3 regions of the Nocardia sp. NPDC020380 genome follow, and region 1 is predicted to be linked to each of the others. Evidence: riboswitches for the same ligand, from Rfam matches in the RefSeq annotation. Region 1 holds a riboswitch; each other region holds the start of a gene.
The links. A riboswitch is a leader RNA that binds a small molecule or an ion and turns the genes downstream of it on or off. The one in region 1 is predicted to bind S-adenosylmethionine.

Region 1 (9,991 bases):
GGCCGGCACCTGCGCCGCGATCGAATCCACCTTGTCGGCGTGAATGCGGGTCGACTGCTCCGGGCTCAGGTCGTAGGTGATCCCGTTGACCGCGCGGGTCTCGCTCGCACCACCGTCACCCTTGCCACAGGCCCCGGTGAGCAGGCTCAGGACGGTGAGGGCGATGAGAGCGCCGGTTCGCCTGCGGCGGCGCGCCAGAGACATGAGATGTGATTCCTTACGTGAGGGGCGGCAACGTCAGCGGCGGCATCGTCAAAGGACATGCGCGAGAAAGGCTTTGGTGCGCTCGTGGGCCGGATTGTCCAGCACCTCACCCGGCGGACCCTGTTCGATGATGCGGCCGGCGTCCAGCAGCACCACGGTGTCGGCCACCTCGCGGGCGAAACCGACCTCGTGCGTGACGATCACCAGCGTCGAACCGTCGCGGGCCAGGTCCCGGATCACATCCAGCACCTCACCCACCAGCTCGGGATCGAGCGCGGACGTGGGCTCGTCGAACAGCACCACCTCCGGCCGCAGGGCCAGCGCGCGGGCGATGGCGACCCGCTGCTGCTGCCCGCCGGACAGGCGGCGCGGATACTCATCGGCCTTGTCCGCCAGGCCGACTCGCGCCAGCAGCGCCAGCGCCTCGGCATTCGCCTCCGCCTTGGGACGGCCCTGCGAGGCGACCGGCGCCAGCGCCACATTCTCCCGGACCGTCAGGTGCGGAAAGAGATTGAAGTTCTGGAAGACGAAACCGATGCGCGCCCGCTGCCGCAGGATCTCGCGCTCGGACAGCTCGTGCAGCTTGTTGCCCTTACGGCGGTAACCCACCAGATCCCCGCCGACCCGGACCGTGCCCGCGTCCACCTGTTCCAGGTGATTGATGGTTCGCAAGAGCGTGGACTTCCCGGAACCCGACGGGCCCAGGATGACCGCGACCTCACCCGGCCGCACGGCCAGATCCACCCCGCCCAGCACCTCGTTCGTGCCGAAAGACTTACGGATGCCGCGCAATTCGACCGCGTACTCGCTCATTTCCGCACGCTGCCCTTCGCGAAATGCCGTTCGATATAGAACTGGATGACGCTCAGCACCGAGGTCAGCACGATGTACCAGACCGTCGCCACCATCAGCAGCGGCACCACCCGGCCGTTCCGGCCGTAGATGACCTGCACCTGATAGAACAACTCGGCGATCGCCATCGTCGACACGATCGACGTGCCCTTGAAGAGGCTGATCACCTCATTGGCCGCGTTCGGCAGAATGCCGCGCATGGCCTGCGGCGCCACGATCGTGAAGAACTGGCGACGCCAGGGCAGCCCGAGCGATCTGGCCGCCTCCCACTGCCCCTGATCCACCGAAATGATCCCGGCCCGAATGATTTCCGCCGAATACGCCGCCTGATGCAGGGCCAGGCCGATCACCGCGGCGGTGAAACCGCTCAGCGCCTGGTTCGTCTGGAAGTGCGCGAACTCCGGTCCGAACGGAATGCCGATCGACACCGTCTTGTACAGGTACGCCAGGTTGAACCAGAACAGCAACTGCACGATCAGCGGAATCGAGCGGAACGCCCAGATGTACGTCCACGCGATCGTCTGCAGCACCGGGTTCTTCGACAACCGGCCGATGGCCAGCACGATCCCGAGCAGGAAACCGATGAGGGTGCCCCAGAACGTCAATTCGAGGGTCACCTTCAGGGCCGCCAGCACCGACCTCGCGGTCACGTACTGCGCGAACGTGGACCAATCCCAGCCGGGATTGGTGACCAGCCCGTGCACGAACTGCGCGACCAGCAGCAATGCGACGGCGGCCGCCACCCAGCGCCACGGATGCCGCCGGCGGGCGATCGGCAACGCGCCGTCGTCGACCTCCTCGCGCCGTTCCGGCGGCGCGGCCAGGATGCTCATGACAATGTCCCTCCATCGGTCCTGGCGGGAAGCACCCGCACCCGAACGTGAAGGGGGTTGCTGCGACGTCTACGAGCCAGGTCTCTCGATCGCTCTGGATGGTGATGACGACGATACGAACCGGACCGGCGACTGTCGCCGTTCCGGATCACCGTGAATCGAATTGCGCCGCAACAGGACTAGCTCGCGGCTTCGCTGATAGCCCCCGCCCCGTCGTGCAGCGCGCGGAAACCGCTGCGATGGAAGACCAGTGGCTCCGACTCCGGGCGCACGCTCAGACGACGCACCCGCAACAACACCACCGCGTGATCACCGGCGGGCACCTGCGCGTGCACCGAGGTCTCCAGCCAGGCCGTGGCGCCCGCGATGAACGCCGCGTTCCCGTTCCCGGTGCGCAGGTCCACATTCCGGAAGCGATCCCCGGTGCGCGAGCTCAGATTCAGCGCCGCTTCCCGCTGCTCGCCGTCGAGCAGGCTCAGGCCGAGCCGGCTCGCCTTCTCCAGCTCCGGCCAGGTCTGCGACGAATACTGCATGCAGATGGATACCAACGGCGGATCCAGCGACACCGGCACGAAGGTGCTCACCACCAGCCCGTGCGCCACACCCCCGATGCGGGCGCATACCGCCACCACCCCGCTGGGGAAGTGCGCGAACGTCCGCCGGAGATCCGTACCGTCGACTGAGGTCAACGCGGCGGTCCCGCCGCGGATCGAGGTCAACTCGCCCATCGCCCCAGTGCAACACTCCCGCGCGGCCGCCGACAGGGTTGGGATCGGCCCGATCGCAAGGGGTGCGGAAACGCCGCGAACCCGCCCGAGCGGGTCCGCTCACCTACTCACTTCGACTTCGCCGCGGCTTTCGCCTGCTTCTTGAATTCCCTGACCTGAGTCAATGATTCGGCATCCGTCACATCCGCCACGGAACGCCGCGAACCCGCTTCGCCGTACGCGCCGGCGGCCTCTCGCCAGCCCTTCGCTTGCAGGCCTTCCTGTTTACCCAACAGGGCCAGGAAGATTCGCGCTTTCTGATCACCGAAACCGGGCAGCGCCTTCAAACGCTTCAATACTTCCTTGCCGTCCGGATCACCCTCGGTCCACAACGCGGAGGTCTGCCCGTCGTAGTGCTCGACAATGTATCGGGCCAGCTCCTGCACCCGGCGGCCCATGGACCGGCCGTACCGGTGAATGGCGGGCGGGGTCGCGGCCAGCTCCTCGAATTCCTCCGGATCCGCGTTCGCGATCTTCCGGATATCGAATCCGCCCATGCGGTCGGCGAGTTTCTGCGGACCACGGAATGCGTGCTCCATCGGAAACTGCTGATCGAGGGCCATACCCACCAAAAGGGCGAAATCATCCGTGGAAAGCAGTTCGTCGGCGGCGGGATCCTGCGCAATAACCAGCTTTCGGCTCACCATGCTCCGATCATCCCATCCATCCTGCGTTGCGGTGACGCGGGTCACGACTAGGCTTCGGCGCATGCCCGACACCATGGCTATTTCTTCAGTGGGAAACACGCCGCACGACGGCGGAGGCTCCGGACTGCGACCGGACCGTTTCGACCGCGACGGCCAGGACCAGCTGGTCGACGTCCAGGATCTGCAAGCCGCACTACCCGGCATCCGCAGGCTCCGGACCTGGGCGCACGACGCGCTCGCCACCCGCCCCGGCGAAAACGCCGTCGATATCGGCGCCGGCACCGGCTCCGAGGTCATGGCCTTCGCCGACCGCGTCGGACCGACCGGCACCGCCCTCGGCGTGGAACCCGATCCGGACCTGCTGGCCGCCGCCGAACGCCGCGCCCGCCAATCCGGCTCCACCGCCAAATTCGTCTCCGGCGACGCCTACGGGCTGCCCTTCGGCTCCGACACCTTCGATGTCGCCCTGTGCGAGCGCGTCTTCCAGCACCTCACCGGGCCGGCCCGCGCCGCCCGGGAGATCGCCCGCGTCCTGAAGCCCGGCGGCCGGGTGGTCGTCATGGACAGCGACTGGGGTACCGCCGTCGTGCATCCGGGCGACCGGCACGTCGTGCACGAGGTCATCGAGACCATGATCGCCGGCACCACCAACCCGTACGCCGGACGCCGCCTCGCGGGCCAGCTCACCCAGGCCGGGCTGGTCGTCGACGATATCGGCTCGCACGCCCTCATCCAGGACGGCAGCGTCGGCGCGGGCGCGCTGGTCGCCCGGGTCGCCGATATGGCGGTGGCGCGCAGCGCCATCAGCCAGGCCCAGCGCGACCGGCTCATCGCCGATCTGGAGGCCGGCGCGGCCAGCGGTGACATCCACCTGTCGGTGACCATCTTCGCGGTGCTGGCGCACAAGCCCGCCTGAGGTAAGGAAGAAATCGAGCGCGCACCGGTATCCCGGTGCGCGCTCGGTGCAATTATGCTGCGTGACAACTGATCTGGCGAGATGCGGGTAACTCGTCGGGGACGACCGAACCGCGATCCGGACCCAACCGCCGCACGGGTTACCAAACCCGCACGGCACCCAGGCCGCCCGCTAAAGGCGCGGAGAGGCGGAAATGCTCGACAACTTCTCACTCGCGGCCAGCAGCACGCAGGTGGCCAGACCGTCCATCGCCTTCTCCAGCTCACCCAGCGAGGGGAAGCTCGGCGCGATACGGATGTTCTTGTCCTCCGGATCCCGGCCGTACGGGTACGAGGCGCCCGCCGGGGTCAGCGCGATGCCCGCGTCCTTCGCCAGCGCCACCACGCGGGAAGCCGTGCCCTCCAGCACATCCAGGCTGATGAAGTAGCCGCCCTTCGGCTCCGTCCAGGACGCCACCTTCGAGGCGCCCAGCCGGTCCTCCAGAATCCGCAGCACCAGCTTGAACTTCGGCTCCAGGATCGCGCGATGCTTCTGCATGTGCGCCCGCACGCCCGCCGCGTCCTTGAAGAAGCGCACGTGCCGCAGCTGGTTCACCTTGTCCGGGCCGATGCTCTTCTTGCCCGCGTACTTCAGGTACCACTCCAGGTTCGCGGTCGAACCGCCGAAGAAGCTCACGCCCGCACCCGCGAAGGTGATCTTCGAGGTGGACGCGAACACCAGGGGCCGGTTCGGGTTTCCGGCCGCGGCCGCCAGGCCCAGCACATCCTGCACCGGCACGGCGGTATCGGTGAGCGGGTGCACGGCGTACGCGTTGTCCCAGAACAGGCGGAAGTCCGGGGCCGCCGCCGGCATCGAAACCAGTTCGCGGGTCACGGCTTCGGAATAGGTGACGCCGGTCGGGTTCGAGTAGTTCGGCACCACCCACATGCCCTTGATGCTCGGATCCGCGGCCACCATCTCGGCGATGGCGTGCGCGTCCGGGCCCTCGGGACCGATCGGGATCGGGATCATCTCGAAGCCGAAGGACTCGGTGATGGTGAAGTGCCGGTCGTAACCCGGTGCGGGACACAGGAACTTGCGCACCGGCTCCGCCGACCACGGGCGCGGGGAATCCACCGTGCCGTGCAGCAGCGCGAACACGATGGCGTCGTGCATGATCTCCAGGCTGGCATTGTTGCCGGCCAGCAGGTTCGACACCGGAATGCCGAGGAGTTCGCCGAAGATGGCGCGCAGCTCCGGGAGGCCGTGCAGGCCACCGTAATTGCGCACATCCGTGCCGTTGGCGTCTTTGTAGTCGTCGACGCCCGGCAGCGACAGGAGCTCCAGCGAGAGATCCAGCTGCTCGGGCGAGGGCTTACCCCTCGTGATATCCAGCGTCAGCTTCTCGGTCTTGAGCTTCGCGTAGTTCGCGGTCTGCGTCTCGTTTTCCGCTACGAGTTCCGCATGGCTCATCAAACCGAGTTGCGTTTGCCGGGGCATCAGACAGCCTTTCCAAGGGCGGTTGAGTGTTTTTCCAGGTCGGCGCGCACGCCGACCCAAGCGCCCAGGTTACTCGGAGAGCCCGGCGAATCGGGAGCGATATACGGCGACTCCGTCCCCCGGAAAAGTCGCGGCCCCCAGAAAAGATAAGGGGACCCAGCGCACCCGGCAGAGCCCGTTGACCCTTGCTGCCTTCCGGCCCTGGGGGAGTTCACAGGATGCGCGCCGCGCTGGATCCGTCGGCCAGTGTAGCGGCTCACCGGCGACATCGCCGCGCCGGGTCGTTACGATCTCTCCGACACGACGGGGGAGTCCCGCTGAACCGGAGGGGAAAGACTTATGACCAGCTCGAATTCAGGACCGGGCGGAGGACAGGATCCCGCCAAAGCGCAGGAGACGGCACAGTGGTGGGCCACCCCGCCCGCCGGAACCGATGCGGGTCAGCCGGTCACCGGCGCCGACCCGACCATGCTGAACTATGCCGCGGCGGCACAACAGTTCCCGCCCGCCAACCCGCAGCAGTCGCAGCCCGGGTATCCGCAGCAGCCCGCGCCCGGTTACGGGCAGCAGTCGAGCCCGGGCTATCCCCAGCAGTCCGCGCCCGGCTACCCACAACAGTCCGCGCCCGCGTACGCACAACAGTCCGCGCCCGGCTATGCGCAGCAATCCGCACCCGGATTCCCGCAGCAGGCCCAGCCCGGATTCCAGCAGCCCTTCCCCGGCCAGGCCCCCACACCCGGCTACAACAGCTACCCGACGCCGCCGCGGAACAGCGGCAGCAAGGCCGGGCTGATCATCGCGGGCGTCATCGGTCTGGTCGTCATCGTCGGCGTGGTCATCGGCATCGTGGCCTTCACGCACAAGGACAGCCCGATCTCGCCGCTCAGCGATGACAAGAAAAAAGCCATGAACGGCAACTACTCCATGGCCAATATCACCAACGCCTGCAGCGTCATCGACCCCAGCGCGCTCACCAAGTGGTCGAGCACCCAGAAGGGCAACCCGGAACACTCCGAGACCCAGCCCAGCGACTACGCCGGCGGCCGGATGAGCTGCACCGCCGAGTACTACAGCAACTCCACCACCGACAAGTACACGCAGAACACCGCCCGCATCCAGCTCGACGTCGAATACACCGGCGCCTACGGCGGACCGCAGTACGACTCCTGGAAGCAGTACGACACCGGCACCACCGGCTCCGGCCGCACCTCCGGCGACGTCAGCGGCCTCGGCACCGAGGCCTACTGGCACGCCGAGACCCGCGACTACTCCTCCTTCAACGACCTCGACTACACCGTCGCCACCAAGGACAGCAATGTCTCGGTGAAGGTCGAGATCAGCCTGCAGCGCGGCTCCGGCGAATCCGTCAGCAAGGACGATGTGGCCGCGGTAGCCAAGCAGCAGGTGCAGAAGGCCCTCGACGGCATGAAGAAATAGCCCTCGACCACCCCATTTGTGTATTCCAGGGGAGCAGCCGGTATATTGCTCGACGGAGGATTCGCCTAGTGGCCTATGGCGCTCGCCTGGAACGCGGGTTGGGTTAACGCCCTCAGGGGTTCAAATCCCCTATCCTCCGCTCCCGAAGGCTCCGGCCGGACTCAGTCCGGCCGGAGCCTTCGTCGTTCAGCGGGCCGACGGTGTGCGCAGCACGGTCGCCACCTCGTCCGGGGCCGCGGTCCCAGCAGGGCCGCAGGCATCCACCTAGATCCACGGAGAGGTCGCGATAGCTGTTGCGCTCCATGGTGTTCGTGGCGAGTGCGAGCGGGATCTGGGCGCGCAGCTCCGTGGCGGACGCGCCGCGCTGTGCGCAATAGCATTCCAGGGCCAGCGAGATCGCGGTGTTCGGTTTCGATCGGGCTGGCAGCGAGGGACAGTCCGCATCCGCCGGCCCGGATGCTGCAAGTGCAGGAGCCGGCTCGTCGGTCTTGCCATCGGCCCTCCCCCATACGCACGCGACACCGTTACGCCTCGCGATAGGCGCCGTCTCTTCTCCGGCCCTGGACTCGGCTTCTATGCATCAACGCGGGCATGCCGGCCCGTACAAGCCGTGCGATGAACACGGCATCGATATCCGTTCTCTGCTCCAAGATCACCCAGTACTGTTCCTGCCATGCGTGATGTCGATGTCCGGATAGCGGTACGGGAACAGCTGAAGGCCGAGCACGCCGCGCATATCGACAACACTCTGATCCTTGACGAACTCGGCCTCTGCGGCGAAGTGCGAGTCGACATAGCGGTCGTCAATGGTTCGCTGTCGGGGTTCGAACTGAAGAGTGCTCGCGACACTCTGCGCCGCCTCCCGCGGCAGGTCGAGGTGTACTCGCAGGTCTTGGATTTCGCGGTTTTGGTCGTAGCCGAGAATCACCTTCACGAAGCCATGGAGATCATCAAGCCGTGGTGGGGGTTGACCATCGCCGTCATGGATGGTGATGCCGTGCGGCTTCAGGTTGATCGCGAACCTCGGCTGAATCGGGACGTCGAGCCGATAGCGCTGGCCCAGTTACTGTGGCGCGAGGAAGCGCTCGAGGAGCTGACCGTGCGCGACGCGGATCGAGGGGTCCGATCGAAACCTCGGTGGGCGGTATGGACTCGCCTCACCGAGGTGATCGATCGCGAGGAACTGCGCTGTCTAGTTCGGCGGCGGCTCAAGGAGCGCCAGTGCTGGCGAGATTCTCAATGACCGCTGTCAAGTGGTGCGAGGTCGCCCACGCCTTCCAGTTCATCGCGCCTCCGGGACCTCCGGTCGAGCTCGCACACCGGCGAATCTGGCTGTCGCCCCAGCTGAACGACTCCGGTAGCAGGATCCGGGACGTCTCGTCCCGCAGCTGTTTGCAGATCTCGTAATAGGTCTGGTTGGCGAGCACCTTGTCCAGATCCGAACGCAGGCAATACCACTCGTTCCCGGTGGTGTAGCGCAGGTTGGGCGCGGAGCGACGAGCAACCGGAGCGCCGGGCAACGGGTGCGAGGTCGCGTAGTCACCGAACCGAGGCACCCGGGAAGTTCTGGCAGTGGCTGCAACACGGTTCCACAGTTCAGCGTCGTAGCGCAGGAACCGTTGGGGGACATAGGCGATCAAGTTGGACAGACCGACCGGGAAGGCTCCAGATAGCAGGACTAGATTGCGCCACTGCGATAGATGCGGCAGAGTCGGGATGATCAAGGGGATCAACGCCGAGTTCGTCGCGATCGAGTTGGCGTCGAGGTAACCGACATCGATCACCAGATCGACTGCGCTCGCCGGCAACTTCAGCGCATTCAGTACACCAGCCAGTTCAGTCGGCAACTGCGCGATGTTGGCGTAGTCCTCGCGGCTGAGGCGAATGCACACTCCATTGCCGTCTCCGACAGCGATGGCGGCGACCGCCGCGACGAAATCCGGTGACGACGACAGCGTGACGACGGGAACCGCGGCGAGGTCGTCGGCCAGGCAGCGGTGAAGTTGCGACACTCGTTCGGTTCCATCCGTACCTGACCGGTCGGTCATGGTCGCGTCGACGATCACGTAGTTGGTCGCGTCGTAATACTGGCCGAGTTTGCTGCCGAACTTATCGATGGCTACCGCGATCTCGGAGCTGTCGGCGGAGTCATCGATCGGCAGATCCAGGATCGGGATCGTTGCTGCGCGCTGCACAGGCGTCAAGTTCTTGAGCGCTTGCATTTCGCCGAGCTTGCCCTTGAGCGCCGGAAAGTAGGTAGTCGTAGCGACCGTTCTCAATGGGGGTGGTCCCTCGTTCGTTACATGGCTCATCGGAGGCGATGCAACTGGCGGCACCCCAAAACCCCTACCTGCTGAGACAGCCAGGATCGATGGAGTTAGGATCAGGAAGTCTTCCAGGACAAATCCCGAGCCCTGCTGGAGCCCGCTCTGGCAGGGCCTCGGCGTTCCAGGCCGAGGTAGATCCTCGGCCGGTTTTAGTGTAGGGCCCCCCTCCGACACATTCCGCTACACACGCACCCCGCGTAACCGGGCGGAACTGTCGCAGACGATCTGGCGGCGCGCGGTCCTCACAGACCTCACCAATGCCTACGCGGTTGAGCACGCAAGACCGATGATTGTGCAGCGCCAAGCCATATCGGGGGGTTCACGCACCGGATTCGCCCGCGATATGGTCCTTGACCTGCTGAAGAAACAAGCGGACGGTATGCCGGATCGCGGTGGTGTTGCGCGTGGTTATGATCGTCTCCGACACTGGTGCATACGATGTTGGGACCGGTGCGGTATGGGGGCGATTGCTGTGAATTCAGAAAACCGGCCGGTCGTGTGGGCTCCGGGGTGGCAGACCGCGGCTGAG
Region 2 (9,991 bases), 190 kb from region 1:
AGGGTCAGGACATTCGGTTGCAGCAGGAGTGGCAGCTCGTCGAGGGCGCTGCCGAAACCCATGATGTCGAAGAGGACCTTCGGGTTGTCGTAGGTGGAGTAGTCCATCAGCTCCGAGCAGATGATGGCGTCGATGCGTTCCGAACCGCTGGACAGCAGCAGCGGCAGCCAGTCGTTGGCCCAGCCGGGGTCGATGCCGTTCACCCACAGCGAGGCGTCGCCTTCGGTAGCGGCGTCGATGATCGGGGTGATGGCCTCGTCGGGCAGAGTGCCGTACGGGAACTGCAGGAAGACAGGGCTGCTGGACACCACATTGATGCCGGCGCGCAGGAAGGTCTTCAGATCCTCCACCGCCTCCATGAGCCGGTCGTCGGCCATGGCGGTGTGCACGATGCAGTCGGGTTTCAGGGCGATGAGGGCCTGGGCGTCGGTGGTCGCGGTGACGCCGACGGTACGGTCGAGGCCGGCCAGTTCGCCGGCGTCCTTACCGTCCTTCGCGGGTCCGGACACCCAGACGCCGGCCAGTTCGAGCTCGGGCCGGGCGATGATGGAACGCAGGGTGCGGCGACCGACATTGCCGGTGCTCCACTGCACTACGCGATATGTCATGCGAATTCTCCTGTGTGCGTGCGGATCACAGATCCGGCAGGCCGAGTTCCAGGTTGGGGGACTCGATTCCGCCGTCCACCTCGAGCACCTTGCCGGTGATGTATCCGCCCGCGCGGGAACTCAGGTACACGATGGCGGCGGCGATCTCCCACGGTTCCCCGAGCCGCTGCAGCGGGGTGGCGGCCTCCATCTTGGCCTTGATCTCCGGTTGCTGCGCAACGACTTCCAGCGCCGAGGTGAGCACCGAGCCGACGGCGATGGCGTTCACCCGGATGCGCGGGGACAGGTCGGTGGCGGCCAGTCGGGTCCAGTGCGCGAGCGCGGCCTTGGCGGTGCCGTAGGCGAGGAAGCCGCGGCCCGCGGAACGGCCCATCATGGAGGAGATATTGACGACCGAACCGCCGTCGTTCTTCAGCATGTGCGGCACGGCGGCCTGGGTGAGGGCGTGCGCGGTGGCCACATTGAAGCGGAAGGCGTCCTCGAGGAAGTCGGCCGAGGTGGTCATGAAGGTGTTCGGCATGGTGCCGCCGACATTGTTGACGACGATGTCGAGGCGGCCCAGTTCCGCGGCGGTGGCGTCGGCCAGGCCCGCGACCGTGGACAGGTCGGACAGGTCGGCGGGGATGGTGATCGCCTTGCGGCCCAGGGCGCGGATCTTGCCGGCCACTTCGTCGAGCTGGGTCGCGGTGCGGGCGGAGAGGGCGACATCCGCGCCGGCTTCGGCGAGGGCGAGGGCGGTAGCGGCGCCGATGCCGCGGCCCGCGCCGGTCACGACGGCTACGCGGCCGTCCAGTCGGAAGGTGTCCAGGATCATTCGGGGGAGCCCTTCTATGGGTGACGACAGTCACAAGCAGCATTAAGCACATATTCTTAATCGTCAAGGACTAGTTCTTTATCCACTGGTTGGACGCTATGGTGCACACACCAGGCAGGACGGAGGACCGAGTGGCAGTGAACGACGCACGCGAGCGGATCATCCTCGCGGCGGAACAACTGATCGCCGAGCGCGGGCCCGCCGTACCGCTCCGCGATATCGCCGCCGCGGCGGGACAGCGGAACAACTCGGCCATCCAATACCACTTCGGATCCCGCGACGGGCTCATCGAAGCCGTGGTGGAGCACCGGCTCGCCACCCTCGAGGTGCGGCGGCTGGAACTGCTCGCCGAACAAGCCGGGGCGGGAAGTGCGCCCGGCGTGCACGGGCTGGTGGAAGCGCTGGTCATCCCCATGTTCGAACTTGCGGAACGGCACGGGATCCATCATTACGCACGGTTTTTCGAGCAGATCCATACGCACCCGGCGGTCACCGACGCGGCCAATCTCGATGGTGAACGACGCACTTCGGTGCGGGTCATCATGCAGCAGCTCGACCGGGAATTGAACCACCTGCCGAAACGCTTGCGGATGCGGCGATTACGCGCGCTGCCGACCGTGCTCTTCGCGCTTCTCGCCGATCATGAGCGGGCTGTGGAAGCCGAGCGTGTTCCGGCGGGGGACGTCAATGCCTGGGGAGAGGTCGTCGACATGCTCGCGGGCGTTCTCACCGCGCCCGTGGCCGAACGTGCACCGCTGCGCTGAAATCTGGCCCGCGGGCAGTAAATGAACGCAAACGGCCCGGCCGGAACATCCGGCCGGGCCGTGAAAGATCAAACGCTGAAATGGATTACCGCTGGTAGTCCTGCGGCGGATAGTCCGGCCGCGGCTGGAATCCCTGCCCAGGTGCGTACCCTTGCTGCTGCTGACCCGGCTGCGCGGGCCGGCGCGGCTGGCCCGGATGCGGTGCGGGCTGACTGTAGTTCGGCTGCGGCGCATACCCGTTCGGCGAGCCCTGCTGGGAGTAACTCGGCGGCGCCGGCTGCTGGTAGCCCTGCTGCGCGGGCCGGCCGTAAGCCGGTTGGGCCGCTGGGTAACTCTGCTGCCCCAGTTGCCCATAGGCAGGCTGCGATTGTGGATAACCCTGCTGCCCGGGCTGCGCGGCGCCCGGTTGGGTGTACACGGGCTGGGCCTGTTGATTACCCGGCTGGCCCTGCTGCGGGAATCCCTGCGGCGCCGGATAACCCGATCCCGGCTGGGCCGGATAGCCCGGGTTGGCCTGCCAGGCCGGCTGCCCCTGACCGGGCTGCGGCTGGCCCGGAAGTGGAGCGATGAGAGGTGGTTCGGCGTCCTGGCGTTTACGGACGGCGAACCACACACCGCCACCCAGCACTATCACGACCACCAGGCCGATCAGGCCGAACAGGTGGCCGATGACGCGCACCCCGACCCTGATGAAAATAATGAGGAGGATGGCGCCGACAGCGGCGAACGCACCCCCGATTCTGCCGCGGCCATTCTTCTGGCTCATATGGACTTGCCCCCGAATCGAAAACTGTTGCCGGGGGAGCATACCCACCGCGCGGACGGCTCGCAGCGGTAGCGGGACGTGGGTGACCTGGCAGGTTCGGTGCCGCGCGGCTACCGTTGTGCTCGTGGACACCGCTGCCGACGCCGATTGCGGCGAACATTCCGTGGGCGAGACCTCCAGCCACCGGGCGCACCCCGCCGCCTCGAACAGGCCGCGCTGGGTGAGCGCCGGATTGCCGCTGCTCGCGGGCGGTGTGGTGGCGGGCGGGCTGGCGCTCTTGCATTTCCGGGATCCGCATCAGGCCGGGTCGTACGGAGTGTGCCCGTTCTATGAGCTGACCGGATATTGGTGCCCGGGGTGCGGTGGATTGCGTGGATTGCACGATCTCACCGATGGGCGGGTGCTCGACGCCATTCACAGCAATATCCTGTTGCTGCCGCTGATGCTGGGATTCCTGGCGTGGTGGGGAACCTGGGTGTTGCAGGGCTGGCGGGGGCAGCGAATTCCGGGGCTGCCGAGGATATTGCCCAGATCGGCGCTGTGGATAACCGTCGCATTCCTGGTCGCTTTCACCGTATTGCGTAATTCGCCGTGGGGTACCTGGCTCGCGCCGGTCTGACCTTGCGGCGTGCCGGTTCGAGTGATCGATAACGGCAGGGGCATGCTCTCGGTATGAGCCAATCACTGAAGGAACGCGTGCGCGCCAAATTGATGCGCCAGCTGACAGAAGACGGGCCGCTGGATCTGGACCAGGACGATGTCCGGCAGCTGTCGGTCCAGGATGACCTCGTGCTGCTGAGCGCCGTCGAGGACGACGACCCCCTCGTCGAAGAACTAGCGGCCCGCTACCTGGTGCCCTGACCCAACTCTCGGGGGCTCGCGGCTCCACCCCTCTGCGCCGGGGCTTCCGCCCCCGAACCCCCAAGAGCTGTCTCAGAGTTGGTCAGAAGCCGCAGGGCGCTGCGCCCTCGGTGCCCTTGCCGAACGGGCGGGTCTCGGGCTCCGGGTTCCAATGCCCTTCGGTGCGTGTGTAATTCCAGGCCGGGCCCTTTTCGACGAGGGTCGAGACGGCGTCGATGAGCCGGTCCACATCGGCCGCGGTGGTACCGAGGCCGATGCTGGCGCGCAGGGCGCCGTCCATGCCGAGGCGGGCGAGCAGCGGGTGCGCGCAGAAGCGGCCGTCGCGGACGCCGATACCGTGCTCGGCGGACAGGTAGGCCGCGACCTGGCCGGGCTCGAAACCGTCGACGGTGAAGGCCACGATGCCGACCGCGTCGGTGCTGTCCCGCCAGATTCGCAGGAAGTTCACGCCCGGAACGGTTTTCAGGCCGTAGCGGAGGCGGTGGGTGAGGTACTGCTCGTGTTCGAGGACCGTCGTCTCGTCGAGCGCGGCCAGTGCGTCGCAGGCCGCGGCCAGGGCGGCCACACCGAGCACATTCGGGGAACCGGCCTCGTGCCGCTGCGGGGCCGGAGCCCACTCGACACCGTCGGTGGTCACCGAGCGCACCGCGCCGCCACCCGCCAGGTACGGGTCGGCCTGGTCCAGCCAGTCTCGGCGGCCCACCAGCACGCCCGCACCGAACGGCGCGTACGCCTTGTGGCCGGAGAAGGCCAGGTAGTCGATGCCGGTGGTCCGCAGGTCGATGCGGCGGTGCGGGGCCAGCTGCGCGGCATCCACCAGGATGCGGGTGCCGCACTGGTGCGCGATCCACGCCAGCCGCTCCAGCGGCAGCAGTTCCCCGGTCACGTTGGAGGCGCCGGTAACCGCAAGCAGCGCAGCGGGTTTCGAGCACAGTTCCGCGACCAGGCGCTGAATGGTCTCCTCGATGGTGTCCGCGATCGGCACCACGCGGCGGCCGCGCTGCGTCCAGGGCAGGAAGTTGGCGTGATGTTCCACGTCCAGCACCACCGTGTCACCGGGCACGCAGGCCGCGAGCAGGTTGAGCGAATCGGTGGTGTTGCGGGTGAAGACGACCACCTGGTCGTCGGCCGCGTTCAGGAAGCGGGCGACGGTGGTGCGCGAGTTCTCGTAGCAGTCGGTGGAGACGCGGGAGGCGTAGCCGGCGCCGCGGTGCACGCTCGCGTAGAAGGGCAGCAGTTCCGCGACCCGGTCGGTGACCTGCTGCAAAGCGGGGGCGCTGGCCGCGTAGTCGAAGTTGGCGTAGGTGGTGGTGCCGCCCTGTACGAGGGGCACCTGCAGCTCACAACCCGAGACGGTGGCCAGCGGGGCACAGGTCTGGTCGGCGAAAGCAGTCATCACGAAATCCCATCGGATCCATGGACGCGCGATCAGAAAACGAATGATCGAGAGTCCGCGCTTGCCGCGCCCGGTCGGGCGACAGCCGGGTCGTCACCCGGAGCACCCCACCGCGGAGGAGGGTTGCCGACCAGCAAGCCGGGGCTGAACGCTGGTACTCATGACCTGATTGGAGAGGTTTGCAGATGGGCGGGCGGCTTGTCAACCCCGGCCCGCGCTGTGACGGATGCCATAGGAGCGGCCGCAAAATCATCCGAAAGTTGGATCGGGTGGGCCCCGAAGTTCGAATCGCGCGATCGTTGCTGGCGCGTACGGTTGGTGGAGAAGTTAGGGTAGCCAAAGGAGAGCGCCCGGGGAGTTGAAACGAGGTTGCTCGACCATGTTGGACACCACCACGCCCTTCTCGACGCTCATTCGCACCGCGACCGAGCAGCAGCACAACGAGGCCGAACACTCCACCTTCATGCGTGACATGCTCGGCGGACAGCTCGGGGTCGAGGCGTTCTACCGCTACACCGCGCAACTCTGGTTCGTGTACGCCGCCCTCGAAAAGCATTCCGCCGCATTGGCTTCCGACCCGGTCGCCGGGCCGTTCGTGCGCCCCGAACTGGAGCGCCTGCAGTCCCTCGAAACCGATCTCGCGCACCTCGGCGGCGAGAACTGGCGCGACGGACTCACCGCGCTGCCGTCCACCGCCGCCTACGCCGCCCGCATCGACGAATGCGCGCAGACCTGGCCCGCCGGGTACGTGGTGCACCACTACACCCGCTACCTGGGCGATCTCTCGGGTGGTCAGGTCATCCGCGGGACTGCCGAAAAGCTGTGGGGCCTGCCCAAGAAGGGCGACGGCGTGCGGTTCTACGTCTTCGACGAGATCTCGAATCCGGCCGCGTTCAAGCGGGAGTACCGCGAGAGCCTGGACCGGCTGCCGGTGGCGGGCCCCGAGGTCGAGCGGGTGCTAGACGAGGCGCGGCACGCATTCACGTTGAACACGGACCTGTTCCGTGCGCTGGGCGCGGAATTCGCCGCGTAACAACGAGATTCACGAAGGTCGCCGGTCTGTCGGAGGGATCGGCGACCTTCGCCGGATCGGCCGCGGAGACCGGCGCGTGGAAGCGGATCTTCGCGGCTGAGAGACCGCCGGTCGTGCGCGCTGTCACGGCCGGCGGTCTCGCGCTCTGCGGCGGGGATGCGGTCTCCGGTCCGGTGTTCGGGGTGCGCGAGGTTTTGCCTGCTCTTGCGCTCGCGGGCCGGGATGGGTTGCTATGGATCGGTGAGTATCGCGCTGCTGTTGAGTTTCCTGGGGCTGTGCATTCTGCTGGCCCTCACGCCGGGGCCGGATACGTTTCTGGTGCTGCGGTTCTCGATGGCCGGTTCACGACAGGGCGTGGCCGCGGCGATCGGATCGGCCTTCGGCGGGCTGGTGTGGGCGGTTGTCGTCGCGGCGGGAGTGGCGGCGCTGCTGGAGCAGTCGGCCACCGCCTATCGCACGCTGAAGGTGGTCGGCGGAATCTACCTGCTGTACCTGGGGGTTCGGGCGCTGCTCGCGCATCGGCGGGAGCAGGGGCGGGCCGCCGCCGAGCTCGATGAGGTCGGGGCGGAGCTGGAAGCGGCTGGGGCGCAGCGGGAAACCGCCGGGGCGGCGCGGGGCGCGTCGTCGCTGCGCTCGGCGTTCGCTGCGGGGTTGCTATCTTGCATCTTCAATCCCAAGGTGGGGTTGTTCTATCTGGCGGTGCTGCCGCAGTTCCTGACGCATGTGACCTTCGGGGGCACGCTCACGCTGGGCGCCATCGAATCCACCATCGCCGCAATCGAAATGGTGGCGGTGGCCGTGGCGGCCTCGCGGGCGGTGGCCATGTTGAAGCGGCCCAAGGTGCGGGCGCGGCTGGAACAGGCGAGTGCGGCGATCCTGGCCGCACTGGGGATCGGGACGGCTGCCTCGGCGGTCTGAGCCGGACTCCTGCACGGGCCGAATCGAACTCCGCGGTGTGAGTCAGTCGGCGATCTCGGCGCGGTGATAGGCGCCGTTGTAGTAGACCAGCGGGCCGGCGGCGGGGCCGTCGGTGGTGTTGTCGTGGACCCGGGTGACCAGGCCGATGACCAAGGTGTGGTCGCCGATCGGGAGGAGCTGGTGGACGGTGGCGCGCACCCAGATCGGGGTGCCGTGCAGGATCGGCTCACCGGATTCGATGGTGGTCCAGAGTGACCGGTCGGTGAAACGATCCTCGGCCGTGCGGCTGAAACGCTGCGCCAGATGCTTCTGATGCTCGCCGAGGAAATGCACCACCACGGATTCGGCCTGCAGCAGGGATTCGATGCTGGAGGACGTCTCGGCGATATTGAACGAGATGAGCGGGGGCTGGGCGGAGAGGGAGGCGAACGAGGTCGCGGTGAAACCGATCGGGCCGCTCTTCGAATTCAGGGTGACGATGGTGACGCCCGCCGGGTAATGCCGCATGGCAGCCCGATACTGCTGCGCGGTGATGCCGCTCAGATCATCGGGTACATGTAGCTCGGACCCGGGCGCCGGAGAATCGCTCACGCCACGAACCTACGTGCTCGGCTGCCCGGATATTCCAGCCTGTCCCATGTGTTGCCTAGTCCACATCGATGGCCAGGCCCGCCGTGATCCGCACCAGCTCGCCGAAAGTCGTGCGGAACAGTGTGTTCGGATGCCCGCCCGCCGCCCACAACTCCGTATGCCGGGACAGGGCGTTGTCCACGAACGTCGGCAGATTGGTCGGATGGCCGAGCGGGGCCACCCCGCCGATCGGCTGACCCGTCACCGCCAGCACCATAGCCGCCGGCGCGCGGGTCAGCGTGCCCTCCAGTCGCTGCCCGGTGCGGGACAGATGCACCTGGTGCGCGCCGGAGACCAGCAGCAGTACCGGATCGTCGTCGAGCAGGAAGACCAGCGATTTGGTGATCGCGCCGAGTTGCACGCCGAGGGCATCGGCCGCTTCCCGTGCGGTATGGGTGGGACTGTCCTGGGTGATGATCACCCCGTGATGGCCGCGCGCGATCAAGGTGTCGGAGACCTTCGACGCGACCGGTGGCAGGGACCTGCGCATGGCACCAAGGGTAGATCGATTGCGGTGGATGTGCGGGGGATCAGTATTCGGGGTAGCCGTCTTCCGGGCCCAGCATGGTCTCCAGCCTGGTCTGGGTGATGCGGGTCAGCTCCCCCAAGGTGTGCGCCGAAACGGGTTCGTGCACACAGGAATCGAATACTCGCTCCAGATCGACTGCAGACAGGGCGTCCAGTTCGGCTTCGCCCGCCTTGAACAGCGCCTCATGACTCGGGTAGGGCCGGCCGTCCGCGATCTTCGCCGCCCACGTCACATTGCAGCAGCATTCGAACAAGGCATGCACGGCGCGGCTACGGGTCAGGGAATTGAAGCGCTCCAGTCCGATTCCGTGATGCATCATCATCTCGGTCCTCCACACCCGCACGTGAGCTCTGGCGATGAAGAGAATGGTCCGTCCACGGGGGCACGGGAACCAGTGGGCCGCAGCAGAATTAGCACAGGATTTACACCGCGCCGGCTAACTCGGCGAACCGGTTGGTACTACTCGGCCCGCGCCAACAGGCGCGGGCCGAGTGGCGGGGGTGGAAGGTCCCGGTTATCCCGTTACGCTGGACCGATGACCGATTGGAAGGCTTTCGACGTCGAGAGCAAGGACCACGTCGCACAGGTGACGCTCACCGGCCCCGGCAAGGGCAATGCCATGGGCCCGGACTTCTGGCGCGAGCTGCCGCTCATCTTCGGCGAACTCGACGCCGACCCCGAGGTGCGGGCCATCGTCCTCACCGGAGCGGGCAAGCACTTCTCCTACGGCCTCGACCTGCCCGCCATGAGCCCGCTGTTCGGCCCGCTGCTGGCCGACAAGGCGCTCGCCGGGCCGCGCACCGATTTCCTGCGGCACGTGCGCACCATGCAGGACTCGGTCACCGCGGTCGCGAACTCGCACAAGCCCGTCCTCGCCGCCATCTCCGGCTGGTGCATCGGCGGCGGACTCGACCTCATCGCGGCCGCCGATATCCGGCTGGCCAGCGCGGACGCCAAGTTCTCGCTGCGCGAGGCCAAGGTCGCCATCGTCGCGGACATCGGCTCGCTGCACCGGCTGCCGGGCATCATCGGCGAAGGCCACCTGCGCGAACTCGCCTACACCGGCAAGGACATCGACGCCGCCCGCGCCGAGAAGATCGGGCTGATCAACGACGTCTACGCCGACCAGGAGGCCGTGCTGGACGCCGCGCACGCGCTGGCCCGCGAGATCGCGGAGAACCCGCCGCTGGTGGTGCAGGGCATCAAGGACGTGCTCGACCAGCCCAAGGCGGGCAAGGTCGCGGACGGGCTGCGGTATGTCTCCGCCTGGAATGCGGCCTTCCTGCCGTCCGAGGATCTCACCGAGGCCATTCAGGCGGTCTTCGAGAAGCGGCCGCCGCGCTTCCAAGGGAAGTAGCAGCTCGGAGTCGGTCGCTCGCCCAGCGTAAAAGGACCACGGACCTCCGCTTATCGGCCTATCGTGAGGCGGGTAAGGCTGGAGGTTTGGGCCATGGCTACTTCAGAAGTGGGCGAGTCGACCGAAACCGGTGACTTCAGCCACCGGGAAATATTGGTGATACTCAGCGGTCTGCTGCTGGGCATCCTGCTCGCCGCCCTCGATCAGACGATCGTTTCCACGGCGATCCGCACCATCGCGGACGATCTCAACGGCTACTCGCTCCAAGTCTGGGCGACCACCGCGTACCTGATCACCGCGACGCTTGCCACCCCG
Region 3 (9,991 bases), on a different contig from region 1:
GGTACTGGCGGTAGTGCCGGGTCACCGTGCCGTGCGCGGCCTCGGCCTCGCAGGTCCGGCCGTCCGGGGTCAGCAGCACGGAGGTCATCAGGCCCAGCGAGCCGAAGCCCTGCGCGACCGTGTCCGACTGCACGTCACCGTCGTAGTTCTTGCACGCCCAGACGTAGCCGCCCTCCCACTTGAGCGCGGAGGCGACCATATCGTCGATCAGCCGGTGCTCGTAGGTGAGACCCGCCGCGTCGAACTGGCCCTTGAACTCGTTCTCGTACACCTCCTGGAAGGTGTCCTTGAACATACCGTCGTAGGCCTTCAGGATGGTGTTCTTGGTCGACAGGTACACCGGGTAGTTCTGCTGCAGGCCGTAGTTCAGCGAGGCCCGCGCGAAGTCCCGGATCGAGTCCTGGAAGTTGTACATACCCATGATCACGCCGCCGTCTTCCGGCATGCGGACGACCTCGTGCTGGATCGGCTCGGAGCCGTCCTCCGGCGTGAAGGTCAGGGTGACGGTACCCGCCTGATGCACCTTGAAATCGGTGGCGCGGTACTGGTCGCCGAAGGCGTGACGGCCGATGATGATCGGCTTGGTCCAACCCGGAACCAGACGCGGCACGTTCGAGATGATGATCGGCGCGCGGAAGATGGTGCCACCCAGAATGTTGCGGATGGTGCCGTTCGGCGACCGCCACATCTTCTTGAGGTCGAATTCCTCGACTCGGGCCTCATCGGGGGTGATGGTGGCGCACTTGACGCCCACACCGTGCTTCTTGATCGCGTTCGCCGCATCGATCGTGACCTGATCATCGGTCTTGTCGCGGTACTCGATGCCGAGGTCGTAATACTCGAGGTTCACATCGAGATACGGGTTGATCAGCTTGTCCTTGATGAACTGCCAGATGATCCGGGTCATCTCGTCGCCATCGAGTTCGACGACGGTCCCTTCAACCTTGATCTTGGACATGGATCTTCGTGTCCTCCTAGGAAGGTGGTGCTCCCATTGCACGGCCGGTGAGCACCGCTTGTAGCGGACCCCAGCTGTTCAACAGACAACGTATACGCATGGCGCTCGGCACGGGGCCTGTGGTGCCAGGTCCACGCACGCTGTGGCGTCAAGCAAGACAAGCGTACTGCTGCTATCGATCTCACCGCGCGGGCGGCCCCCGCTGTGCGGGATTCACGCCGATTACCGATCAGTAGCGTTTTCTGTGACCCTGAGCACCCTCCAGCATGCGGAAACCCGTCCGAAGCAGCAAGTAGCTGTTTCGGACGGGCTCGTTTCCGCAAGCGGTCAGACTCCCACGTGGACGACCTCGGACCCCTCGAGGAGGTTCTGCGGCTTGTCCCTGATCATGAAGGCCACGATCGGGATGCAGAGCAGGAAGAAGCCTGCGCCGATGAGGAACGCGATGTCGTAGGAGTGGATGGCGGCCCGTTCCATCAGGTGATCGACGGCCGGGTTGTTGCGGGCGTACCGGTCGGCCACCTGCACCGAGATGGTGGTCAGCAGCGCCGTGCCGATGGAACCGCCGACCTGCTGCGCCGCGTTCAGCAGCGCACTGGCCACCCCCGAATCCTCGGCCTCGACCTGATGCAGGGCCGTGGTCTGCATGGAGACGAACAGGCCACCCATGCCCAGCGCGATCAGCAGCATCGCCGGCAGCAGACTGCTGGCATAGCTGTCACCGAACTCCAGCCGGGACAGCCACAGCAGGCCCGCCGCGCCCAGGATCGAACCGGCCAGCATCAGCGGCCGCGGCCCGATCTTCGGCAGCAGCGCCGAGGCGACACCCGCCGAGATCGCGATCCCCGCCGGGAACGGCAGGAACGACACACCGGCCTTCAACGCCGAGTAGTGCTGCGTGATCTGCAGGTAGAAGCTCAGGTTCAGGAACATGGCGAACATGGCGATCGGCACCAGCAACGCCACCAGATACGACCCGCCGCGGTTGATCTCCCCCGGAATGCGCAGCGGCAGCAGCGGATTCGCGGAGCGTCGCTCGATGGCCACGAACGCCACCAGCAATGCCACACCCGCGATGAGCAGTCCCAGCGTGGTGGAAGCGGTCCAGCCGTCGGAAGCCGCCCGGCTGAAGCCGTACACGATGGCGATCAGGCCCAGCGTCACCGTGACCGCACCCGGCAGGTCGTACCCGCCGGTCCGCGGCGCCGGCACATCCTTGATCACGAAGGCGAAGGCGCCGATCAGCGCCAGCAGCGCGATGGGCGTGTTCACCAGCAGCGACCAGCGCCAGTTCGCGAATTCGGTGAGCGCGCCGCCCGCGATCAGGCCGATGGCCGCGCCACCCGCCGACACACCGGCGAACACACCGAAGGCGCGGGCGCGTTCCTTGGCTTCGGTGAAGGTCACCGACACCAGCGACAAGGCCGCGGGGGCCAGCAGCGCACCGAAGGCGCCCTGCAGCGCACGGCCCGCGAAGAGTTCGGTCGAGCTCTGCGCGAGCCCGGCCAGCGCCGACGCCCCGGCGAAGCCGACCAGGCCGATCATCAGGATGCGGCGCCGGCCCAGGTAGTCGGCCAGCCGGCCGCCGAGCAGCAGCAGACCGCCGAAGATCAGCGTGTAGGCGGTCAGCATCCACTGCTTGTCGCCGTCGCTGATGTGCAGGTCCTTCTGCGCGAAGGGCATGGCGATGGTGACGATCGTGGCGTCCAGCACCACCATGAGCTGCGCCATGGCGATCACGCCGAGCGCGAACCAGCGGCGGGAATCCTTTGCGCCGGTTGATCTTTCGTCTATGTCTAAGGCTTCTTGCGAGGCTGTCATGTCATCTCCTCGGGGGGACGGTCCGGGACGCTGCAAACCATACTGACCCCCACCGACAATTGACGTCAAGCGAAAAATGTCTGACTGCGACAGTTGTCATACGGCGACGCGATCCGCCCCGGTGGCGATACCATGGGAACCATGTCCGCCAATTTGTCAAGTGCCGGCTTGCTGCATCGCCGCAGCTCCGGGTTGCGCGAACGCAAGAAGCAGCAGACCCGGACACGGATCATCGACGTCGCGCTACAGCTCTGTGACGAGCAGGGTTTCGACGCCACCACGGTCGAGCAGATCGCCGACGCCGCCGATGTCTCCCCCCGCACCGTGAACCGGTACTTCGACAGCAAGGAGGCGATCGTCATCGCCCCCATCGAAGGCTGGGGACAGGCACTTGCCGACGAGCTGCGCGCCCAGCCCGACAGCGGCGACGAAATGGAGGCGTTGTTCGCCGCCTTCCTCGTCATCGTGGACCGCGTCATCGAGGCCGACGAGCCGGTGCCCTTCCGCTGGTTCCAGCAAATGCAGCGCATCAGCCGCGACAGCACCGCGGTCCGCGCCCTCAGTATGGAATCGGCCGACACCAAGACCCGCGCCATGACCGAGGTGCTCGCCGAACGCCTGCACCTGCCCCAGGACCACCTGACGGTCCGCATCATCGCCGCCACCTGGCACGGCATCGTGCGGGTCGGCATGGAGTGCGAATTCGACGCCGAGTCCGAGTTCCCGGACTGCACCACCGCCTCGACCGCGCGCATGCTGGCCGACAATGTTCGCGCCGCATACAACGAATTCCGGCGTTGCTGCTGCAAATCGAATGTGGCAAGCCCCACTGCGGAAACCGGAGCGACCGCCCGCTAGAATCTCGCATCAGGTCAAGAGCATCAGCGCGAAGCCCCGGCTCGCTGATCGGCAACCCTCCAGCTGCGGTGGGGTGCTCCGGGTGAGGACCGGGCGCTCGAGGGCCGAGCGCAAGCGCACTGTAGGAGGTTCCCGAAATGTGTTGTTGTCGAAGCCGATCCGTCTTCCGATAACGTCAGACTTCCGCCATTCGGCGACCTTGTTCTCCCGGAGTTGAACATGAGTGACTCGACCGCGCCCGCGACCCCTTCGCCCGAGGCGATCGACCCGGCCCAGTGGTCCTTCGAGACCAAGCAGATCCACGTCGGCCAGGCCCCCGACGCAGCGACCGGCGCCCGCGCGCTGCCGATCTACCAGACCACCTCGTACGCCTTCCGCGACACCGACCATGCCGCGGCGCTGTTCGGGCTCGCCGAGCCTGGCAATATCTACACCCGCATCATGAACCCCACCCAGGATGTGGTGGAACAGCGCATCGCGGCCCTGGAAGGCGGTGTGGCGGCGCTGCTGCTGTCCTCCGGCCAGGCCGCGGAGACCTTCGCCATCCTGAACCTCGCGGGGGCGGGCGATCACATCGTCTCCAGCCCGCACCTGTACGGCGGCACCTACAACCTCTTCCACTATTCGCTGCCCAAGCTGGGCATCGAGGTCTCCTTCGTCGAGGATCCCGACGATCTGGAGCAGTGGAAGGCAGCGGTCCGCCCGAACACCAAGGCCTTCTACGGTGAGACGGTCGCCAACCCGAGCAGCTCGATCTTCGATCTGCCGGGCATCTCGGCCGTCGCGCACGCCGCGGGCGTGCCGCTGATCGTGGACAACACGGTCGCGACCCCCTACCTGCTGAACCCGCTGCGGCACGGCGCGGACATCGTCGTGCACTCGGCCACCAAGTACCTGGGCGGCCACGGCTCGGCCGTCGCGGGCGTGATCGTGGACGGCGGCACCTTCGACTGGACCGTGAAAGACGCTGCGGGCGAATCGAAGTACCCCGGCTTCACCACCCCGGATCCGAGCTACCACGGCGTGGTGTTCGCGGATCTGGGCGCACCGGCCTACGCGCTCAAGGCGCGCGTGCAGTTGCTGCGCGATCTGGGTTCGGCCGTGGCGCCGTTCAATGCCTTCCTCATCGCGCAGGGCATCGAGACGCTGAGCCTGCGGGTCGAGCGGCACGTCGCCAACGCGCAGGCGGTCGCCGAATTCCTGACCGGGCAGCCGGGCGTGACCACGGTGTATTACGCGGGACTCCCGGACTCCCCCTGGTTCGAGCGCGGCAAACAACTGGCCCCCAAGGGTGTCGGCGCCATCGTGTCGTTCGAGCTGGCCGGCGGCATCGATGCGGGCAAGAAGTTCGTGGACGCCCTGACCCTGCACAGCCACGTCGCTAACATCGGGGATGTGCGCTCGCTCGTGATCCACCCGGCCTCCACCACGCATTCCCAGCTGACCCCCGAGGAGCAGCTCGCTTCCGGTGTCACGCCTGGTCTGGTGCGTCTGGCCGTCGGTATCGAGGGCATCGACGACATCCTGGCGGACCTGCGGGCCGGGCTGACGGCGGCGGCAAGTTGACCGTGAACACCACCTCGAGCACCTCCCGGCATGCGGCGGAAGTCCTGCTTCCGCCGCCCGATGGGACGCTCGGCAGCATTGCGATCGGGGATGTCCGGCTGGAGAACGGCGATGTCATCCCCGACGCGATGCTGGCCGTGCAACGGTGGGGCGAACTCTCCGCGAACGCCGACAACGTGGTGCTCGTGGAGCATGCGCTGACCGGTGACTCGCATGTGGTGGGCCCTGCCGATGTACATCACGTCTCACCGGGCTGGTGGGACGGCATCGTCGGGCGGGAAGCGCCGGTGGACACCCGCGAATGGTGTGTCATCGCCACCAATGTGCTCGGCGGTTGCAAGGGTTCCACCGGGCCGGCGTCGCTGGCCGCGGACGGAAAGCCCTGGGGCGCACGGTTTCCCGAGATCTCCATCCGCGACCAGGTGGCCGCCGAGGTGAAGCTGTTCGACCTGCTCGGCATCGACCGGCTGGCCGCGGTGGTCGGCGGGTCCATGGGCGGTATGCGGGTGCTGGAATGGATGGTCGGCAACCCCGAAAGGGTCGGCGCCGCACTGGTTCTCGCGGTCGGCGCGCGCGCCACCGCGGATCAGATCGGCACCCAGACCACCCAGATCGCCGCCATCCAGGCGGATCCGGACTGGCAGGGCGGCAACTACCATGGCAGCGGCCGCATCCCGGTCGCCGGCATGGGCATCGCGCGGCGCATCGCGCATCTGACCTACCGCACCGAGTTCGAGCTGGATCATCGTTTCGAGAATCACGCGCAGGGGGACGAGAACCCTTGGGCGGGTGGCCGTTACGCGGTGCAGTCGTATCTGGAGTATCAGGCCGACAAGCTGGTGGCACGGTTCGATCCGGCCACCTACGTGCTGCTCACCGAGGCCATGAACCGGCACGACGTGGGCCGCGGCCGGGGCGGTATCGAGGCGGCGCTGGGCGCGACGCCGGTGCCGTGCGTGATCGGCGGCGTGGATTCGGATCGGCTGTACCCGCTGCGCACGCAGCAGGAGCTGGCCGAGTTGCTGCCGGGCTGTAAGGGCCTGGAGATCGTGCGCTCGCGCGATGGGCACGACGGTTTCCTCACCGAGACCGAGGCGGTCGGCAAGCTCATGACCGAGGCCATGGATCTGGCCCGGGCGGCGCGTTCCGCGCGCGAGTGAGCCGGGTCACTGACATGTGCCGCGCGAATAATTAGGGTTTTCTTCGAATATGCGCGCACGCTCCCCCATAGAGGGTGCGCGCTAACGTCACGTGTCGAGTCTGTTTCGTTCGAATTGTCCTGAAGGACTGCCGGTTTCGCGCGCATGAATCCGCCGTAACCGTCCCGTAGAGATCCTTCTGCGATCCGCCGCGACCGATTATCGTGTCATGCATGGCAGCCTTCGATGACCTGGATCTTCGCACTCTCGTCGACCTGCTCAACGACGAGGAACAACGCGAATTACGCCCGGCCGTACTCCGTGTACTGAACCGACTTCCCGACCAAGAGGTGCTCCGCCGCGAGCTCTGCCGCCGCCTCACCTCGGTCTGACCAGCCCCGATCACCCGCCGAATTGCGGCTGCGGTTCCGGCCGCAGCCCCGAATCCCGGCAGGCTCTAGGTGACGCCGAGCGGACTGATGGTGGCCGCCAGCACGATGATCGCCACACCCGTCACGGTCAGCCAGCCCACGTCGAAAGGCTTGCTCCGCACCGCCAGCAGACCCACCCGGTCGGCCGGCAGCACCAGGCGCAGGGCCGCGGCCACCAGTGCCGCACCGCCGAACACGTAGGTCCCGCGCCGCCACCGGTCCGCGGACAACAGCACCACGGCCACCACCAGCACCGCGGCGACCAGCAGCATGGGCAGGTTCTCGCGCACGGAGGCCCAGAAACGACTACTGCGGCTCTCGGGCGCGGTATGGGCTCCAGTCACGGCCCCGAGCTTACGTTCTGGGATGCTGTAGCGCGTGTTCCATCTGGTGTTCTTCGAACCTCGTATCCCGCCCAACACCGGCAATGCCATTCGACTGGCCGCCGGTACCGGTTGTGAGCTACACCTGATCGAGCCCCTCGGCTTCGACCTATCCGAGCCGAAGCTACGCCGGGCCGGGCTCGACTATCACGATCTGGCGGTGGTCACCGTGCACAGCTCGCTCGCGGCCGCCTGGGAGGCCATCCAGCCCGAGCGGGTCTTCGCCTTCGCCGCCGCCGCGACCACGCACAACACCGAGATCGCCTTCCGCAAGGGCGATGTCCTGCTCTTCGGCCCCGAACCCACCGGCCTCCCCGCCGAAGTCCTGGACGATCCCCGCGTCACCGCCCAACTCCGCATCCCCATGCTCCCGGGCCGCCGCTCCATGAACCTCTCCAACGCCGCCGCCGTAGCCGTCTACGAAGCCTGGCGGCAACTGGGTTTCCCAGGCGCGGTGTAGTTTTCCCGTACGCTCGGGCGAGCAGGCTGACCTGGAAGGAAAGACGGAGATGGCCAAGCGTTTTCTACTACTGCTAGCGGCCGTGCTGGGGGTGATCCTGCTGGCGACGGGGACGGCTGCGGCCGGTCCGGTCACCATCAAGGACGACTCGCACGTACTCGACCAGACCAAGGTCACCGATGCGGCGAACCAGCTGCCGGATCCGGTGCAGATCTTCACCACCGAGAAGTTCTCCGACAATCGGGCCAAGTTCGACGCGGAGGCCCAGAGCCACGTGAAGAGCACGACCGACGTGGTGCTGGCCATCAACACCAAGTCGCACTTCTTCTCCGTCCGGACCGGCACCGATTCGCACATCCGTGACGCGAACCCGGCCCTGACGGCCTTCAAGAACTCCTTCGGCAACAACGATTACACGGGCGCGACCGTCGCCTCCCTGAACGCCTTGAAGACCGCCGCGGACCAGCCCGCGCCCAGCCGCGCCGGCGCCCCCGCGCCCGCGGCCGCACCCAAGAAGAGCCACGGCGGCTTCGGCTGGCTGGGCCTGCTCTGCCCGATCATCGTGATCGTCGGCATCGTGGCCCTCGTGGTCTCGCTGATCCGCCGTCGCCGCGGTCCTCGCGGCCCGGGTGGTTTCGGTGGTCCCGGCGGCTACGGCCCCGGATACGGCGGTCCCGGCGGACCCGGCTACGGAGCACCCGGCTACGACCCCAACTACGGTCCGGGCGGCTACGCTCCGCGCCCCGGCATGAGCCCCGGCGCCGCAGCCGGTCTCGGCGCAGTGGGTGGCGCGGTCGGCGGCGGCCTGCTCGGCTACGAACTCGGCCGCATGGAAGGCGAACGCGAAGAGCGCCGCGACGACACCAACTACGGCTACGACCCGAACCAGCAGTGGGGCGGCGACCAGGGCCAGCAGCAGTGGGGCGGCGGCGGTGGCGACACCGACTTCGGCAGCGGCGGTTCCGACTTCGGCGGCGGTTCCGACTTCGGTGGCGGTGGCGATTTCGGTGGCGGCGGAGGCGATTACTCCGGTGGCGGCGGAGACGGCAGCTTCTAGCCCCCGCAACACAATTCACGGCGGCGCCCCGCGAAAGCAGGGCGCCGCCGCTGTCTCCCGGACCCGCCGCCACCGTCTTCAGACCTGCCGCCGCAGCGTGGGCGGCAGCGGCAACAATCTCCACCGGGCGTGCTGTGGCTCCCCGCATTTGCGGGGAGCCACACCATTTCGGTTGGGCCGCTTCTTCGCGGCGGGCGGGTCAGCGGAAGTCGCGGGAGCGGGCGGTGATGCGGAGGTCCATGCGCTGGAGGTGTTCGGCGACGATTGTGACTGCGCCCTCGGCATTCTGGATGCGGCCGCGGACGAGGAGGGCCGGGGCGGATTGGGCGAGGCGGCGGTAGCGGGCCCAGAGGCCGACCGAGCAGACGACGTTCACCATGCCGGTCTCGTCCTCGAGGTTGAGGAAGGTGACGCCGCCGGCGGTGGCGGGCCGCTGCCGGTGCGTGACCGCGCCACCGACCAGAACCCTTGCGCCGTCGCGGATGTCGAGCAGGCGCGCAGCCGGCACCACACCGAGGGCGTCGAGGCGCTCGCGCAGGAATTCGGTGGGATAGCTACCCGGGGACACGCCGGTCGCCCACACATCGGCGGCCGCCAGCTCCAGTTCGCTCATACCCGGCAGGGTGGGCGCGGCGGTGGCCGCGCCGGTGCCGGGCAGCCGGTCCGGCCGCTCCCCCGCCGCGGCGCCGGCCGCCCACAGCGCCTGCCGCCGGGTGACGCCGAGACTGCCCAGCGCACCCGCGGTGGCCAGCGCTTCCGCCTGCGGCACGGTCAATTCCACCCGCCCGGTGAGATCCAGGAACGAGGTGTACGGCCCGCCCGCCCGCGCGGTCACGATCTGCTCGGCCAGTTCGGTGCCGATGTGCCGCACCGCGGCCAGCCCCAGCCGCACCTGCATGCCCGCGCCTTCGAGGGTCGCCTCGGCGAGGCTGTGGTTGATATCGGGCCCGTGCACCGCCACCCCGTGCCGGCGCGCATCGGCGACCAGGGATTGCGGCGAGTAGAACCCCATGGGCTGGGCGCGCAGCAGTCCCGCGCAGAACGCCGCCGGATGATGCAGTTTGAACCACGCCGAATAGAACACGAGCGAGGCGAAACTCTGCGAATGGCTTTCCGGGAACCCGAAATTCGCGAACGCGCACACCTTCTCGTAGATGCGGTCGGCGATTTCCCCGGTGATGCCGTGCAGATCCCGCATGCCCTGATAGAAGCGGTCGCGTAGCCGTTCCATCTTCTCCGGTGAGCGTTTGGACCCCATGGCGCGGCGCAGTTGATCAGCTTCGGCGGCGGTGAAGCCCGCGACATCCACCGCCATCTG

Region 2: linked by a shared signal. The riboswitch ahead of ACH438_RS15280 (aminotransferase class V-fold PLP-dependent enzyme) and the one ahead of ACH438_RS16175 (amino acid ABC transporter permease) in region 1 are both predicted to bind S-adenosylmethionine.
Region 3: linked by a shared signal. The riboswitch ahead of ACH438_RS18715 (bifunctional o-acetylhomoserine/o-acetylserine sulfhydrylase) and the one ahead of ACH438_RS16175 (amino acid ABC transporter permease) in region 1 are both predicted to bind S-adenosylmethionine.

What each region holds. Positions count from the first base shown of each region.
Region 1 covers NZ_JBIRVQ010000005.1:476,650-486,640, forward strand. Annotated here, with positions in the region: gene ACH438_RS16165 (ABC transporter substrate-binding protein) at 1-204, opposite strand, end outside; gene ACH438_RS16170 (amino acid ABC transporter ATP-binding protein) at 253-1,017, opposite strand; gene ACH438_RS16175 (amino acid ABC transporter permease) at 1,014-1,889, opposite strand; SAM riboswitch class I at 1,899-1,994, opposite strand; gene ACH438_RS16180 (flavin reductase family protein) at 2,069-2,617, opposite strand; gene ACH438_RS16185 (HhH-GPD-type base excision DNA repair protein) at 2,725-3,303, opposite strand; gene ACH438_RS16190 (methyltransferase domain-containing protein) at 3,377-4,219, shown strand; gene ACH438_RS16195 (aminotransferase class I/II-fold pyridoxal phosphate-dependent enzyme) at 4,391-5,698, opposite strand; RNA gene ffs (signal recognition particle sRNA small type) at 5,845-5,939, opposite strand; gene ACH438_RS16205 (hypothetical protein) at 6,038-7,135, shown strand; tRNA gene ACH438_RS16210 (tRNA-Ser) at 7,190-7,274, shown strand; gene ACH438_RS16215 (sce7726 family protein) at 7,809-8,378, shown strand; gene ACH438_RS16220 (beta family protein) at 8,344-9,447, opposite strand.
Region 2 covers NZ_JBIRVQ010000005.1:283,030-293,020, reverse strand. Annotated here, with positions in the region: gene ACH438_RS15310 (diacylglycerol kinase) at 1-608, opposite strand, end outside; gene ACH438_RS15305 (SDR family oxidoreductase) at 634-1,422, opposite strand; gene ACH438_RS15300 (TetR family transcriptional regulator) at 1,554-2,186, shown strand; gene ACH438_RS15295 (hypothetical protein) at 2,272-2,952, opposite strand; gene ACH438_RS15290 (DUF2752 domain-containing protein) at 3,077-3,571, shown strand; gene ACH438_RS15285 (hypothetical protein) at 3,625-3,813, shown strand; gene ACH438_RS15280 (aminotransferase class V-fold PLP-dependent enzyme) at 3,896-5,209, opposite strand; SAM riboswitch class IV at 5,262-5,375, opposite strand; gene ACH438_RS15275 (heme oxygenase (biliverdin-producing)) at 5,589-6,242, shown strand; gene ACH438_RS15270 (LysE family translocator) at 6,483-7,160, shown strand; gene ACH438_RS15265 (flavin reductase family protein) at 7,203-7,667, opposite strand; gene ACH438_RS15260 (YbaK/EbsC family protein) at 7,807-8,280, opposite strand; gene ACH438_RS15255 (2-oxo-4-hydroxy-4-carboxy-5-ureidoimidazoline decarboxylase) at 8,321-8,641, opposite strand; gene ACH438_RS15250 (crotonase/enoyl-CoA hydratase family protein) at 8,855-9,676, shown strand; gene ACH438_RS15245 (MDR family MFS transporter) at 9,770-9,991, shown strand, end outside.
Region 3 covers NZ_JBIRVQ010000006.1:442,900-452,890, reverse strand. Annotated here, with positions in the region: gene ACH438_RS18730 (NADP-dependent isocitrate dehydrogenase) at 1-958, opposite strand, end outside; gene ACH438_RS18725 (MFS transporter) at 1,286-2,779, opposite strand; gene ACH438_RS18720 (TetR/AcrR family transcriptional regulator) at 2,921-3,637, shown strand; SAM riboswitch class IV at 3,650-3,760, shown strand; gene ACH438_RS18715 (bifunctional o-acetylhomoserine/o-acetylserine sulfhydrylase) at 3,857-5,203, shown strand; gene ACH438_RS18710 (homoserine O-acetyltransferase) at 5,200-6,363, shown strand; gene ACH438_RS18705 (hypothetical protein) at 6,576-6,734, shown strand; gene ACH438_RS18700 (DUF3017 domain-containing protein) at 6,800-7,045, opposite strand; gene ACH438_RS18695 (tRNA (cytidine(34)-2'-O)-methyltransferase) at 7,152-7,616, shown strand; gene ACH438_RS18690 (hypothetical protein) at 7,666-8,673, shown strand; gene ACH438_RS18685 (error-prone DNA polymerase) at 8,873-9,991, opposite strand, start outside.